One region of the Microbacterium sp. MTN4-26 genome, then DNA from elsewhere that is predicted to be linked to it. Evidence: predicted binding sites of a transcription regulator. Region 1 holds the regulator's gene; each other region holds the start of a gene.
What was found. Region 1 encodes HrcA, which represses chaperone genes, less so after heat shock. Its sites were predicted from a motif close to TTNGCACTCGNNNNNNNCGAGTGCNAA; they were not measured.

Region 2: the regulator HrcA is predicted to act here: its motif matches at 1,913-1,939, upstream of ACGG9C_RS05530 (Hsp20/alpha crystallin family protein).
Region 3: the regulator HrcA is predicted to act here: its motif matches at 2,152-2,178, upstream of groES (co-chaperone GroES).

What each region holds. Positions count from the first base shown of each region.
Region 1 is NZ_BTGO01000001.1:175,996-180,269, forward strand. It holds gene ACGG9C_RS00905 (DUF1990 family protein) at 1-585, shown strand, start outside; gene hemW (radical SAM family heme chaperone HemW) at 605-1,822, shown strand; gene hrcA (heat-inducible transcriptional repressor HrcA) at 1,922-2,965, shown strand; gene dnaJ (molecular chaperone DnaJ) at 3,015-4,136, shown strand; gene ACGG9C_RS00925 (16S rRNA (uracil(1498)-N(3))-methyltransferase) at 4,140-4,274, shown strand, end outside.
Region 2 is NZ_BTGO01000005.1:52,852-57,125, reverse strand. It holds gene ACGG9C_RS05535 (L-serine ammonia-lyase, iron-sulfur-dependent, subunit alpha) at 1-1,268, opposite strand, end outside; gene ACGG9C_RS05530 (Hsp20/alpha crystallin family protein) at 1,358-1,828, opposite strand; tRNA gene ACGG9C_RS05525 (tRNA-Arg) at 2,117-2,189, opposite strand; gene ACGG9C_RS05520 (asparagine synthase) at 2,235-2,849, opposite strand; gene ACGG9C_RS05515 (hypothetical protein) at 3,033-3,233, shown strand; gene ACGG9C_RS05510 (DUF4383 domain-containing protein) at 3,370-3,783, shown strand; gene ACGG9C_RS05505 (hypothetical protein) at 3,793-4,274, shown strand, end outside.
Region 3 is NZ_BTGO01000029.1:20,640-24,913, reverse strand. It holds gene ACGG9C_RS16575 (heavy metal translocating P-type ATPase) at 1-280, shown strand, start outside; gene ACGG9C_RS16570 (metal-sensitive transcriptional regulator) at 277-600, shown strand; gene rarD (EamA family transporter RarD) at 610-1,503, opposite strand; gene groES (co-chaperone GroES) at 1,772-2,068, opposite strand; gene ACGG9C_RS16555 (Hsp70 family protein) at 2,396-4,274, shown strand, end outside.

The DNA.
Region 1 (4,274 bases):
GACCTCATGCACTTCCCGCCGGAGCGGAGCATCCCCGCCGAGCAGGCGTGGCGGATCGGATCGGGGGAGTCGCGCTTCCGCAGCGCGGGCGAATCGCTGCTGTCATGGACGGCGCAGCGCGGGTCGGGACTCACCCTCAGCGATGTGCGCCCCGCGCCCGGGCCGATGTACTCGGGCGTGAGCTTCGATGCCGAGGGCGCACCGATCGCACCCAGCCGCACCGAGGCGGATCAGCGGTTCGACACCGACGGCACCCCGTTCGTCGGTGCGGGCACCTCCATCCGGCTCGCCGGCCGAGTCGCGGGCATGAGCGTCGACGCGGAACTCCGGGTGATCTTCGCGGTGGAGGAGCCGCGACGGATCGGCTTCGCCCTCGGCACGGTGGGCGGCTCGGTCGTCAGCGGCGAGGAATCCTTCATGATCGAATGGCACGACAACGACGAAGTCTGGTTCACCGTTCGCGCCTTCGATGTGCCGCGCGCGACGCTGTACCGACTGATCCCCGCTCTGACGCGCCGCCGGCGTCGCGAACTCTTCACGCGCTATCTGCGGGCGATCTCGCCGCTCTACACGACGCCCGCGTGAGTGCGGATCGAGCGCGCTGATGGGCGCTGCGCTGCCTCTCGGTGATCCCGCTCCCGCGGACGGGATGCTGCCCGATGATCTCGTCCTCGGCGGCGCGGCCGCCTTCGGCGCGTATCTGCACGTGCCGTTCTGTCGCGTGCGCTGCGGATACTGCGATTTCAACACCTATACGGCCGGGGAGCTGCGCGGTGCGCGGCAGGACGCGTACGCCGACACGCTCTTGGACGAGGTGCGGCTCGCAGGACGGGTTCTGGCCCATCGCGGGCCGTTGCGGGAGGCGTCGACGGTGTTCTTCGGCGGCGGGACCCCGACCCTCCTGCCTGCCGGCGACCTCGCTCGCATGCTCGAGGGGATCCGAGACACCTTCGGGATCGCGAACGGCGCGGAGGTGACCGTGGAGGCCAATCCCGACACGGTCACCCCCGCCGTCGTCGACGAGCTCGCCGACGCCGGCGTCACCCGCATGTCGATCGGCATGCAGTCTGCGGTCCCGCACGTGCTCGCCGCTCTCGATCGCACGCACCGACCGGAGAACGTCGGCCAGGCCGTGGCTGCCGCGCGCGCCGCGGGTTTGGGGGTGAGCATCGACCTGATCTACGGCGCGCCGGGGGAGAGCCTCTCGGATTGGTCGCGCTCGGTCGACGCTGCGGTCGCCCTGGAGCCGGACCACATCTCCGCCTACGCCCTGATCATCGAGGACGGCACCAAGCTCGCGCGCCAGATCCGGCGCGGCGAGGTGCCGGCACCCGACGACGACCTGCAGGCGGACATGTACGAGGCCGCCGAGACGGCCTTCGCCGCGGCGGGCCTGGAGTGGTATGAAGTCTCCAACTGGGCACGGCGGGAATCCGACCGGTCGAAGCACAACCTCGCCTATTGGCGGGGTACGGACTGGTGGGGGTTCGGGCCCGGCGCGCACAGCCACATCGGCGGCCTCCGCTGGTGGAACGTCAAGCACCCCGCCGCATACGCCGCGCGGCTGAGCGAGGGTTCGTCTCCCGCGGCCGGGCGCGAGCGACCGGACCGTTCCTCGCGGGACCTCGAGACCGTGCTGCTGCGTTCGCGTATCCGCGAGGGGCTCCCGATCGCGCTCGTGCCCCGCGACCGACGCGGCGCGGTGCCGGGGCTCATCGCCGACGGCCTGATCGATGGGGCCAGCGCGATCGGCGGCACGATCGTGCTCACCCTTCGCGGCCGGCTGCTCGCCGACGCCGTCGTGCGCGCCCTCACGGACTGACGGGCGGGCCCGACGCGCGCTCCGGCGGTCGGCGCGATAGAATTGGCACTCACTCGAGACGAGTGCCAGTGCACGCCGGACACGTATGCGGGAGGATCCATGGTCAGCGCACGCGGACTGGAAGTCCTCCGCGCGATCGTGCAGGACTACGTCGAGACGCGCGAGCCGGTCGGCAGCAAGTCCATCGTGGAGCGCCACGCCTTCGGGGTGTCGGCGGCCACGATCCGCAACGACATGGCGATGCTCGAGGACGAGGACCTCATCGCCGCACCGCACACCTCGTCCGGACGGATACCCACCGACAAGGGGTATCGCGTCTTCGTCGACCACCTCGCCGAGGTTCGTCCGCTCTCGCCCGCGCAGCGGACGGCCATCGCCGCCTTCCTCGAAGCGCCGGGAGATCTCGACGACCTCATGGTGCGCACGGTCCGGGCGCTGACCCAGCTGACCGGCCAGGTCGCCATCGTGCAGTATCCCTCCTTCGCCCAGGCGCATGTGTCCCACATCGAGCTGGTCGGGCTGGATGCGGGGCGCATGCTCGTTGTGATCGTCACCGACACCGGCCGCGTGTCGCAGCGGCTCGTCTTCCTCCCGCGCGATCCCGCCGAGGACGAGATCGTGCGCCTACGGGCGGCGATCGCCGATCTCATCGTCGGCCGCCCCATCCGGGACGGTGCACACGCGATCGCCGAACGCCTTGCTTCGGCTGGAGGCGACCACCGCTCGCCCGATGACGCTGTGATCGACGTGATCGCGATGATCGTCGCGGAGGAACTCGACGAATTCCGGCAGGACAGACTCGTGATGGCGGGAACGGCCAATCTCGCACGGCGCGAGTCGGATTTCCGCGGAAGCATCTATCCGCTGCTCGAGGCGATCGAGGAGCAGGTGACGCTCATGCGCCTCATGGGGGAGATGGTGGCCGACGAGCACGGTCTCGCCGCGAGCATCGGACGCGAGAACGAGCCCTTCGGTCTCGCGGAGGCGTCGGTCGTCGCGGGCGAGTACGACGCGTCCGGTGCCCGGGCGCGTGTCGGCGTGCTCGGGCCGACTCGCATGGACTATCCGAGCAACCTCGCATCGGTGCGCGCGGTGGCGCGCTACCTGTCGCGGCTGCTCGAAGAAGACGAAGGCGCCCGCTGAGGCGCTCGAACACAGACGATCCCGTGGCGACACGGGTGGGAAGGCGAACGTGGCTGACCACTACGAAGTGCTGGGTGTCTCGCGAGACGCGAGCCCCGACGAGATCAAGAAGGCCTACCGGCGATTGGCGCGGGAGCTGCACCCCGACGTGAACCCAGGGGATGACGCCGCCGAGCGGTTCAAGTCGGTGACGCACGCGTACGACGTGCTGAGCGATCCCGATCAGCGAGCACGCTACGACATGGGCGGCGACTCGCCGTTCGGCGGTGGTGGCGCCGCCGGATTCGGCTCCTTCGGCGACATCTTCGAGACCTTCTTCGGTGCCGCCGGGGGCGGCGGCTCGCGGGGTCCGCGTCCCCGCTCCCGCCGTGAGCGGGGACAGGATGCGCTCGTGCGCGTCACGCTCGATCTCGGCGACGTCGTGTTCGGCGTCCACCGCGACATCGAGGTCGACACAGCGGTGCTGTGCGAGACCTGCGACGGCTCCTGCTGCCAGCCGAACACGCAGCCGGTCACGTGCGACATCTGCCACGGCTCGGGCCACGTCCAGCAGCAGGTGCGGAGCCTGCTCGGCAATGTCGTGACGAACGCGCCCTGCCGGGTGTGCCAGGGTTACGGAACGACCATCCCCTACCCGTGCGCGACCTGCCAGGGGCAGGGGCGGGTTCGGGCACGTCGCACCGTGTCCCTCGACATCCCCGCGGGCGTGGAGACCGGCCTGCGGCTGCAGCTCCCCGGCTCGGGAGAGGTGGGACAGGCCGGTGGCCCCAACGGCGACCTCTACATCGAGGTGTCGGTGAAGGACCACGAGACCTTCAGCCGCGAGGGGGATGACCTGCTGGCGACGTTGGAGGTGTCCATGCCCGATGCCGTCCTCGGCACGACGACGACCATCGAGTCACTCGACGGCACGGTCGACCTGGAGATCCGGCCGGGTGTGCAGGCGGGCGATGTCCTGACCATCAAGGGGCGGGGCATCACCCCGTTGCGCGGCAGCCAGCGGGGCGACCTCCGCGTCGGAGTGCACGTCGTGACCCCGACCCGCCTGGACCACAAGGAGCGGGCGCTCATCGAGGACTTCGCCAAGCGGACGAAAGCGCCCGCGCCCAAGCTCGCGGAATTCCACCAGGGCCTGTTCGCGAGGCTGCGGGACCGCCTCCGGAACGGCTGACCGATGCCGCTGCACTTCGTCGTCGACGGGGACACCGCGCTCGACGGTGACGAGGTCGTGCTCACGGGGCGCGAGGCGCATCACGCCGCCGTCGTGCGTCGGGTGCGCGTCGGTGAGGCCGTGACCGTCGGCGACGGC
Region 2 (4,274 bases), on a different contig from region 1:
TCGCACGTCAGGCCGAGGTGGTGTTCCATCGCGATCTCCGCGGCGTTCTCGATCTGGCGGTTCGTGCCGCCCATCACCGCCGTCAGTCCGCCGGCCGCCATCGCGCACGCCGACCCGACCTCGGCCTGACAGCCGCCTTCGGCACCCGAGATCGACGCGTTCGCCTTGAAGAGCGACCCGAGAGCGGTCGCCGTGAGAAGGAAGCGGCGGATGCCACGGCGGCGGTTCGCGTCCGCGACGGCGTCGTCGTCCCCCGCGTCGGCGACATCGCCCGCGGTGCCGAACCCCAAGAGGGCACTGCCGACCAGTTCCCCGTGGGGCGTGACGGCGTTTCCGGCGCCGAGTCCCGAGTCGGCCAGGAAACGCCACCAGTACATCGCGACCGCCGGCAGGATTCCGGCCGCACCGTTCGTCGGCGCGGTGACGACCCGGCCTCCGGCGGCGTTCTCCTCGTTCACGGCCAGGGCGAACGCGCCGAGCCACTCTCCCGGCAACTCGCGACCACCGGCCGCAGTGGTGTCCTCGAGCTGTGCTCGGATCACGCTCGCGCGCCGCTTCACCTTCAGCATGCCCGGCAGCACGCCGTCGGCGTGCAGACCCGCCGTGACACAGTCGGCCATCGCATCCCAGATGCGATCGAGGCCGGCCGCGACCTCGGCCTCCGAGCGCAGCGCCGTCTCGTTCATGCGCGCAGCCTCGGCGATCGTCAGGTGGCGCTCGTCGCAGATCGCGAGGAGCTCCTCCGCCGAATCGAAGCGGATCGGTGACGGAGTCGCTTCGATCCTCGGAGCCTCGCCGTCGCGCCGGATGAAACCGCCGCCCACGGAGTAATAGGTCTCCTCAGCCAGCACGCCGCCCTCGTCGTCGCGCGCGACGAGCGTCATCGCGTTCGGATGCTCCGGGAGGCGCGTCCGAGGTTCGAAGCTCACGTCCGCCTTGGCGAAGGGCACCGGTCTCATGCCGCCGAGGAGCATCCGGTCCCCGTCCGCCAGGTTCGACCAGGCCCCGCGGATCGCTCCCGGATCGGCCGTCTCGGGATCGAGCCCGGAAAGCCCGGCCACCACCGCATCCGGAGTGCCGTGGCCGATTCCTGTCGCCCCGAGGGACCCGTAGAGCGCGCACGTAACCCCCGTGACCCGGTCGAGAAGCTTGCTCTCGCGCAGGCGGACGGCGAACTCACGCCCGGCGCGCATCGGGCCGACGGTGTGGGAGCTCGAGGGTCCTATTCCGATGGAGAACAGCTCGAACGCCGAGACATAGGCGCTCATCGCTCCAGGCTACGCCCCACGGACTGCTCCGCGCCGAGACAGAGCGACAGCCCCGGCTCGTGGAGTCGGGGCTGTCGCCGGAGGGAGGTCTACTGTTCGACGGGCGTCGGTCCGTCCGCGGATGCCGCGGAGTGGGACTCATGCGCCTGCAGCACCGAGCGCTGGGCCTCGGTCGCGACCTCGATCTTGCGCGGCTTCGCCTTCTCGCTGACCGGGATCGTCACCGACAGCACGCCGTTGCCGTAGCTCGCCGAGATGCGTTCGGTGTCGATGCCCTGTCCGAGGTTCAGCTGCCGCACGAAGCTCGCCGCCTCGCGCTCCCGTGTGATCCACTTGACGCCGTCGCCCGACGCGAGGGTCCGCTCGGCGCGAATCGTCAGCAGCTGGCCGTCGACGTCGATGTCGACCGAGCCCGGGTCGATGCCGGGGAGGTCGGCGTTCAGGACGTAGTGGTCGCCATCGCGATAGAGGTCCATCGGCATGCGGCGGGGTCCACGTCGCGCGTCGAGGAGGCTCGACGCCATGCGGTCCAGCTCACGGAACGGGTCGTAGGTTCCCATTTCTGCTCCTTCGTAGCGGGTCGGATGCGGCCATCCGACAGTGTCTTGTCCAAGTTGAGTCACATTGACTCAAGTAAGCCCAGATTAGCACTCTCCTCCTGCGAGTGCCAGATCTTTCGATCGCCCTGGGCGAACGGAACGACAAGCATGCCGAAAGGGTCGGGATCAGCCGGCAGCGCCGACCTCGGGACGCCATCGCGCCCGTGTGCCATACGGGCCGACCGCCGCCGGAAACGCGAAAATCCCCCGCCCGATGGGCGAGGGATTCCTCACTGTCTCAACACAGTGCGCGCCTCGAGGGACTCGAACCCCCAACCTTCTGATCCGTAGTCAGATGCTCTATCCATTGAGCTAGAGGCGCAGGACCTCCGCGCGAAACGGCGCGAAGGCCGAGGTTCAGACTACCTCACGATTCGGTCGGTGGCGAATCGATGGCGGCGGCGACGTCTTCCGGTTCGTCCACCGCTCCGACCGTGACGTCGCCGATACGACGGCGGTGGGCTGCCAGGCGCGGCAGATCGACGAGACGCAGAGCCTGCATGCGTGCGGCCCGCATCTGCCCGTAGTCGGGTTCGAGGTCGGGACGTGCTCCCTCGACGACCAGCCGCCGCTGCAGATTCGACTCGACGTCGCCCCAGGCGGCCTGGCGTGCACCGGCGACGAGTTCAGCGACGGCCTCGGCGTCGTCGGCCCGCTCGCGCAGCACCTTCGCGACGCCGGTGTACTGCCGCTGTCGACGTCGAAGGTTGCGGGTGTCCCGATCGCGGTAGTCGTGCGTGCCGTCGGGATCGGAGTACTTCCCCCACGCCTTCTTGCGCTGCTTGCGGGTGAGGTCGGCCGCGGCCTCCTGCTCGGCGGCGAGCGCCAGAAGCGTCTCCCTGGCGAAAGGGGCGACCCGTTCGGGATCGAAGGGCTCGTTGCGCGCGATCGTGTCGACGAGGATGCGGTTGCGCACCGCGAGCCGTGCCGCGGCGTCGGCGATCGAGACACCTTCCGCGATCGCGTCTGCGTTGCGCCCCATCCGCACACCTCCCGTCCACACGAGATCGTATCGTCCGCACCTGAGCCGGATCTGGCATGCGCCGTGTGCGATACCCGTCGCCCGAAGCCCGCGCAAGCCCATCCCCAAGCCCGCACGCGCGCAATAGCGTCTCAACCGGGCCCAGACAGGGACCCGGTTGCCTTTCGAGAAGAGGAGTGACTCATGGGATTCATGGATGACGCGAAGGATGCCGCGGAGACCGCCGGTCGCAAGGCCGGCGAAGCGTGGGAAGACACCCGGGACCGCATCGACGACAAGCTCGACGAGATGCGCGCGGAATCCGACGTCAAGAAGGCCGAAGCAGAGCGCGACTCGGTGAAGGCGAAGAACGAGGCCAACGAGAAGATGCGCGGCGACAGCTGACCCGCTCGCTCCGGGCCCGCGCGACGCAGCGGACCCGGGAGTTTCCGCGGACATCGGCACCCGCGGGCAATCCGAAAATGCCGATACTGCGAATCACCTGTGCGACACCCCGTTGCACAGATTCAGGAGGTTACACATGTCATCGTCACCGAACCGCCTCGTCGCCTCGATCTTCGGCGCGGTCTACATCGTCGTAGGTCTGCTCGGTTTCCTCGTCACCGGCGGCGTCGGATTCATCGCGACCGAGGGTGGGCTGCTCCTCGGCATCTTCGAGGTGAACCCGCTGCACAACATCGTCCACGTCGCGGTGGGAGCCGTTCTCCTCATCGGCGGCCTGTCGTCCGTGGCCGCGGCCAAGGGCATCAACATCGCCGTGGGAGCTGTCTACCTCCTGCTCGGCGTCGTCGGGTTCTTCCTGGTGGGAACCGCGGCGAACATCCTCGCCCTCAACACGTTCGACCACTTCCTGCACCTGGCGAGCGCCATCGTGCTGCTCGGCGTCGGCCTTGCCGCGGACCGGAGCACGTCTGCTCGCGGCCGCCTCGCCTGAGCCGGACAGATGTCGAGCTCGCACGACGCTCGTCGGCGCACCCCCGCGATCGCGTGGACCGTCACGGTTCCCGCGATCGCGGCGTGGGGCGCCGGCCTCATCCAACTCGCCCTCGCGGCGGGCGCGATCACGGCCGACGACTCGTCGCTCGCATCGCGAGCCATCGGCGTCGCCCTGCTCCCTCTCGGCGCGGCGGCGATGGTGTGGGGCGCCGTCGTCCTCGCGCGTGGCGTCCTGCCGCTTCCTCGCGTCACGATCGCCGCATCGATCGGCGCCATCCTGGCGATCGCCGGCGCCCTGATCGTCGACGCGGCGCACACGAGCGCGTTCGCCGCCGCCGCCGCCGTCGCGCTCATCATCGTGGTCGCCGCCTCGAGCGCCCGCGCCCTGCGGCGCACCGGCCGGCGCCCGAGCGGGAGCACGGGTGGCGCCGTCATCGGCCTCGTCGCGGGGGCCATCGTGGTGTCGGCCCTCGTCACCCCCGCGCTGTC
Region 3 (4,274 bases), on a different contig from region 1:
TGCCGCGATCGCCGCATCCGACCTCACGCTGGTGCGCGGAGACCTGCTCGCCGCGGTCGATGCACTGCGGCTGTCGCGCGCGACACTGCGCACGATCAAGACGAACCTGTTCTGGGCGTTCGCCTACAACACCGCCGCGATCCCCCTCGCCGCCCTGGGGCTGCTGAACCCGATGATCGCCGGCGCCGCGATGGCCTTCTCCAGCGTCTTCGTCGTCGGCAACAGCCTGCTGCTGCGCCGTTTCCGCACCACCGCACCGACACCGAAGGAGTCCCGATGACCGACACCGCCCCGATGACCGACACCGCCGAGGCGCACGCCCACCACGGCTACATCAGCGACAAGGCCCGCTACCTCAATCGCCTGAAGCGGATCGAGGGGCAGGCGCGCGGCATCCGCACGATGGTCGAGGATGAGCGCTACTGCATCGACATCCTGACGCAGATCAGCGCCCTGACCAGCGCGCTGGAGACCGTGGCGCTGGGGCTGCTCGACGACCACCTGCGTCACTGCGTGGTCGACGCCGCGCGAGCCGGAGGGCCCGAGGCCGAGGAGAAGATCGCGGAGGCTTCGCAGGCCATCGCCCGCCTCGTGCGGTGACGCGCTCCGCTACGTGAGGTCGGCCACGTCCGACACCGTGCGGCGCGATCGACGAGCGGCCGACACGGAGTCCGCCGACAGGATCACCAGCGCCACCCAGACCAGTGCGAAGCCGATCCAGCGCTCCGGCGGCATGGGCTCCTGCAGGATCCACACCCCGATCGTGAACTGCAGGATGGGGGCCACGAACTGCAGGAGGCGGATGACGGTCAGCGGCACCCGGCGCGCGCCCGCGGCGAACAGCAGCAGAGGGGTGGCCGTCATCACGCCGGCCAGAAGCAGCAGCACGGTATGCACGGCTCCGGCCGTGCCGAGTGTGAGACCGGCCGTCACCCCCACCGCGATGAGCTGGATGATGGCGACCGGGGTGAGCCAGAGCGATTCGAGCGTGAGCCCGCTCACCGCGTCGACGGAGGGGCCGATCTGCTTCTTGACGAGCCCGTACAGTCCGAAGGATGTCGCCAGCGACAGTGCGATCCACGGGAACGCACCGTAGCCCGCCACGATCACCCCGACCGCGGCGGCCGCGATACCGAGCGCGATCCACTGCGTGACACGCAGCCGCTCCCGGAGGATGAGGACGCCCAGGAGCACGGTCAGGATCGGATTGATGAAGTATCCGAGACTCGTCTCGATCACGTGCCCGGTCAGGGTCGCGATGAGGAACACCTGCCAGTTGACGTAGATGAGCAGGCCCGCCACCACCGTCCAGCCGACGAGACGTCGCTGCCGGAGGATCGCCACCAGCCGAGGCCACGTGCGCGTGACGGTCAGCAGCATCGCGCAGAACACCAGCGACAGCAGGATGCGCCACGCGACGACCTCCCACGGCCCGGTGGGTGCGAGCGCGAGGAAGTACAGCGGCAGGAACCCCCACAGGAGGTACGCGACGAACGTGTACACGCCGCCCCACGCTCGCTCTCGCGAGGCGTCCGGCGGCGAGGCGCCTGCGTCGGCGGACGACGGAACGCCGACGCCCGCGGTCACGAGCGCGGTCTCCCCCAGGTCGGGGGCGTCTCGTGCTGCCTCGTCGGCGTCGCCGGCTCCCCCGGGGGGCTCGGGCGCGTCGAGGTTCACCGGTTCATCGTAGTCCCGACCTGCCGCGCCCGGTTGCGGCAGCGAAAAGGGCTCGGATGCCGAAGCATCCGAGCCCTTCGTCAAGCGGGGTGTCTCAGCGGACGACGACCGCCAGAACGTCGCGCGCCGACAGCACGAGGTACTCATCGGCACCGAACTTGACCTCGGTACCGCCGTACTTGCTGTAGATCACGCGGTCGCCGACGGCGACGTCGACCGGGACACGGTTGCCGTTGTCGTCGATGCGACCGGGACCGACCGCCACGACCTCGCCCTCCTGGGGCTTCTCCTTGGCGGTGTCGGGGATGACCAGACCGCTGGACGTGGTCTGCTCGGCCTCGACCTGCGTGATGACGATGCGGTCCTCGAGCGGCTTGATGGAAACCGACACGGGTCTACCTCTGCTTTCCTATGAGACGTCAAGACTCGTTAGCAAACTCGGAGTGAGAGTGCTAACGCAAGTCTAGGGAAGCGCTGGCACTCTTGCAACGCGAGTGCCAGATTTACGATCGACACGTATCAGCACGGCCCTGGCCGTCTCCCCTCATGTGTGTGTACGATGACAACACCGAGACCGGGTCAGCTGGGTGACCTGGCATCGGATGCAGACGACGGCGTTCGCCACCGTGATCGCTCCTCGTCTGCTGCACTGGGACACTGGGAACAACTGGGGTAATCACGAGCTCTCGCCAGCTCGCGCCCGATCCGTGGGGGGATCATGGCAACGGCGTATTTTCTGGGTATCGACGTCGGTACGAGCAGGACGGCGGCAGCGACCGCACGGTCCGCTCCCGACACCACACTCGACACCCGAAGCTTTCCGCTCGGACGCAGCACCGACAGTGCTCCGTCATCGGTGTTCGTCACCGCTGACGGCCTGCTCTTCGGAGACGCCGCCGAACGACGCGGCATCAGCCAGCCCGAGCGGCTCGTGCGCGAGTTCAAGCGCAGCATCGGCGACGACGTTCCGCTGTCGGTGGCGGGGCGGACTCTTCCGCCCGAGCAGCTCTATGCGCACACCGTCGCCTCGGTCATCGAGGCCGTCGTCGAGCGCGAGGGCTCGTCACCCGAGGGCACCATGCTCACCCACCCGACCGGGTGGGGCTCCCACCGGCTGGGCCTGATCCGCACCGCGCTGGGCCGCGCCGAGGTCGGCGAGGTGTCGCTGATCACCGAACCCGAAGCGGCCGCACGGCAGTACGAAGCCGGCCGGGTTCTGGAGCCGGGCCGCTCGCTCGCCGTCTACGACCTCGGCGGCGGCACGTTCGACTCCGTCATCCTCCGCAAGTCCGACGACGGCGGGTTCGCGCCCCTCGGCAGCGCGTCGGGAATCGACGACCTCGGTGGCGCCGACTTCGACGACGAGGTGCTCCGCCACGTGCTCCGCGCTGCGGGCGTGACCGCAGCCGACCTGCAGTCCGACGACGCCGACATGCGGCTGGCGCTGTCGCAGCTGCGCCGGGAGTGCGTCGACGCCAAGGAGGCGCTCTCGTTCGACTCCGACGTGACGATCCCGGTGCTCCTGCCCACGGGCGCGGCGAGCGTTCGCCTGACCCGTGCGGAGTTCGAGGACATGATCGCGCCGTCGGTGGAGCGCACGGCCGACACGCTCGAAGACACGCTCGAAGCCGCCGGTCTCACTCCCGACGACGTCGAGAGCATCCTGCTCGTCGGCGGATCATCTCGCATCCCGCTCGTCGCGCAGATGCTCTCCGAGCGCTTCGACCGTCCGATCGCGATCGATGCCGATCCGAAGTCCTCGATCGCCCTCGGCGCAGCGCGGGCCATCGCACCGGCCGCCGAGATCGGCGCGGGTCTCGCCCTGCTGCCGGCCGGGTCCGCCGCGGCACTGGTCGACGACGCCCCCGTCGCCGAGGCGGCCGATGTCGCCGAGGCACCCACGCCGCTTCCCGCTCGCCGGTCTCGGGCGATCCCGATCGCGGCGTCCGCAGCGGGCGCGCTCGTGCTCGCGAGCGGCCTCGTGCTCGCGAACGCGACCGGACTCGGCAACAGCACCCTCGCCGCCGGCTCGAGCCAGCAGTCGCTGAGCGAGTGGCTCGGCATGGAGCTGACCGCGTCCTCGCAGGCGGTCAGCGAGACGAGTGAGCCCGAGGCGGCCGGTGAGGAACCGGGTGCTGCCGATGCGGTCAAGGCCGCGCCCCGGCCGAAGGCGGACACCGGCGGCTGGACCACACCGCGCAGCAACCCGATGGTGCACAACACCCGCACCACACCGAAGTCATCGTCCTCCTCCTCGAGTGCCACGCAGGGGCGCACGTCGCCGTCGAAGTCGGCGCCGCCGAAGTCCTCGGGATCCAGCGGATCGACGGGGTCGAGCGGGTCGTCGGGCTCGAGCGGTTCGTCCGGGTCCAGCGGCTCCACCGGATCGACCGGCTCGTCCGGATCCGGCGGGTCGACGACCACGCCGTCGACGCCTCCGACCACATCGACACCGACGCCGACCACCCCGTCGACGCCCTCGCCCTCGACACCGTCGACCACTCCGACGCAGGAGCCGGACCCGACCCCGACCGAGCCGACGACGGACCCGTCGCCGACGACCGACCCGACGCCGGATCAGACGACCCCGACGCAGG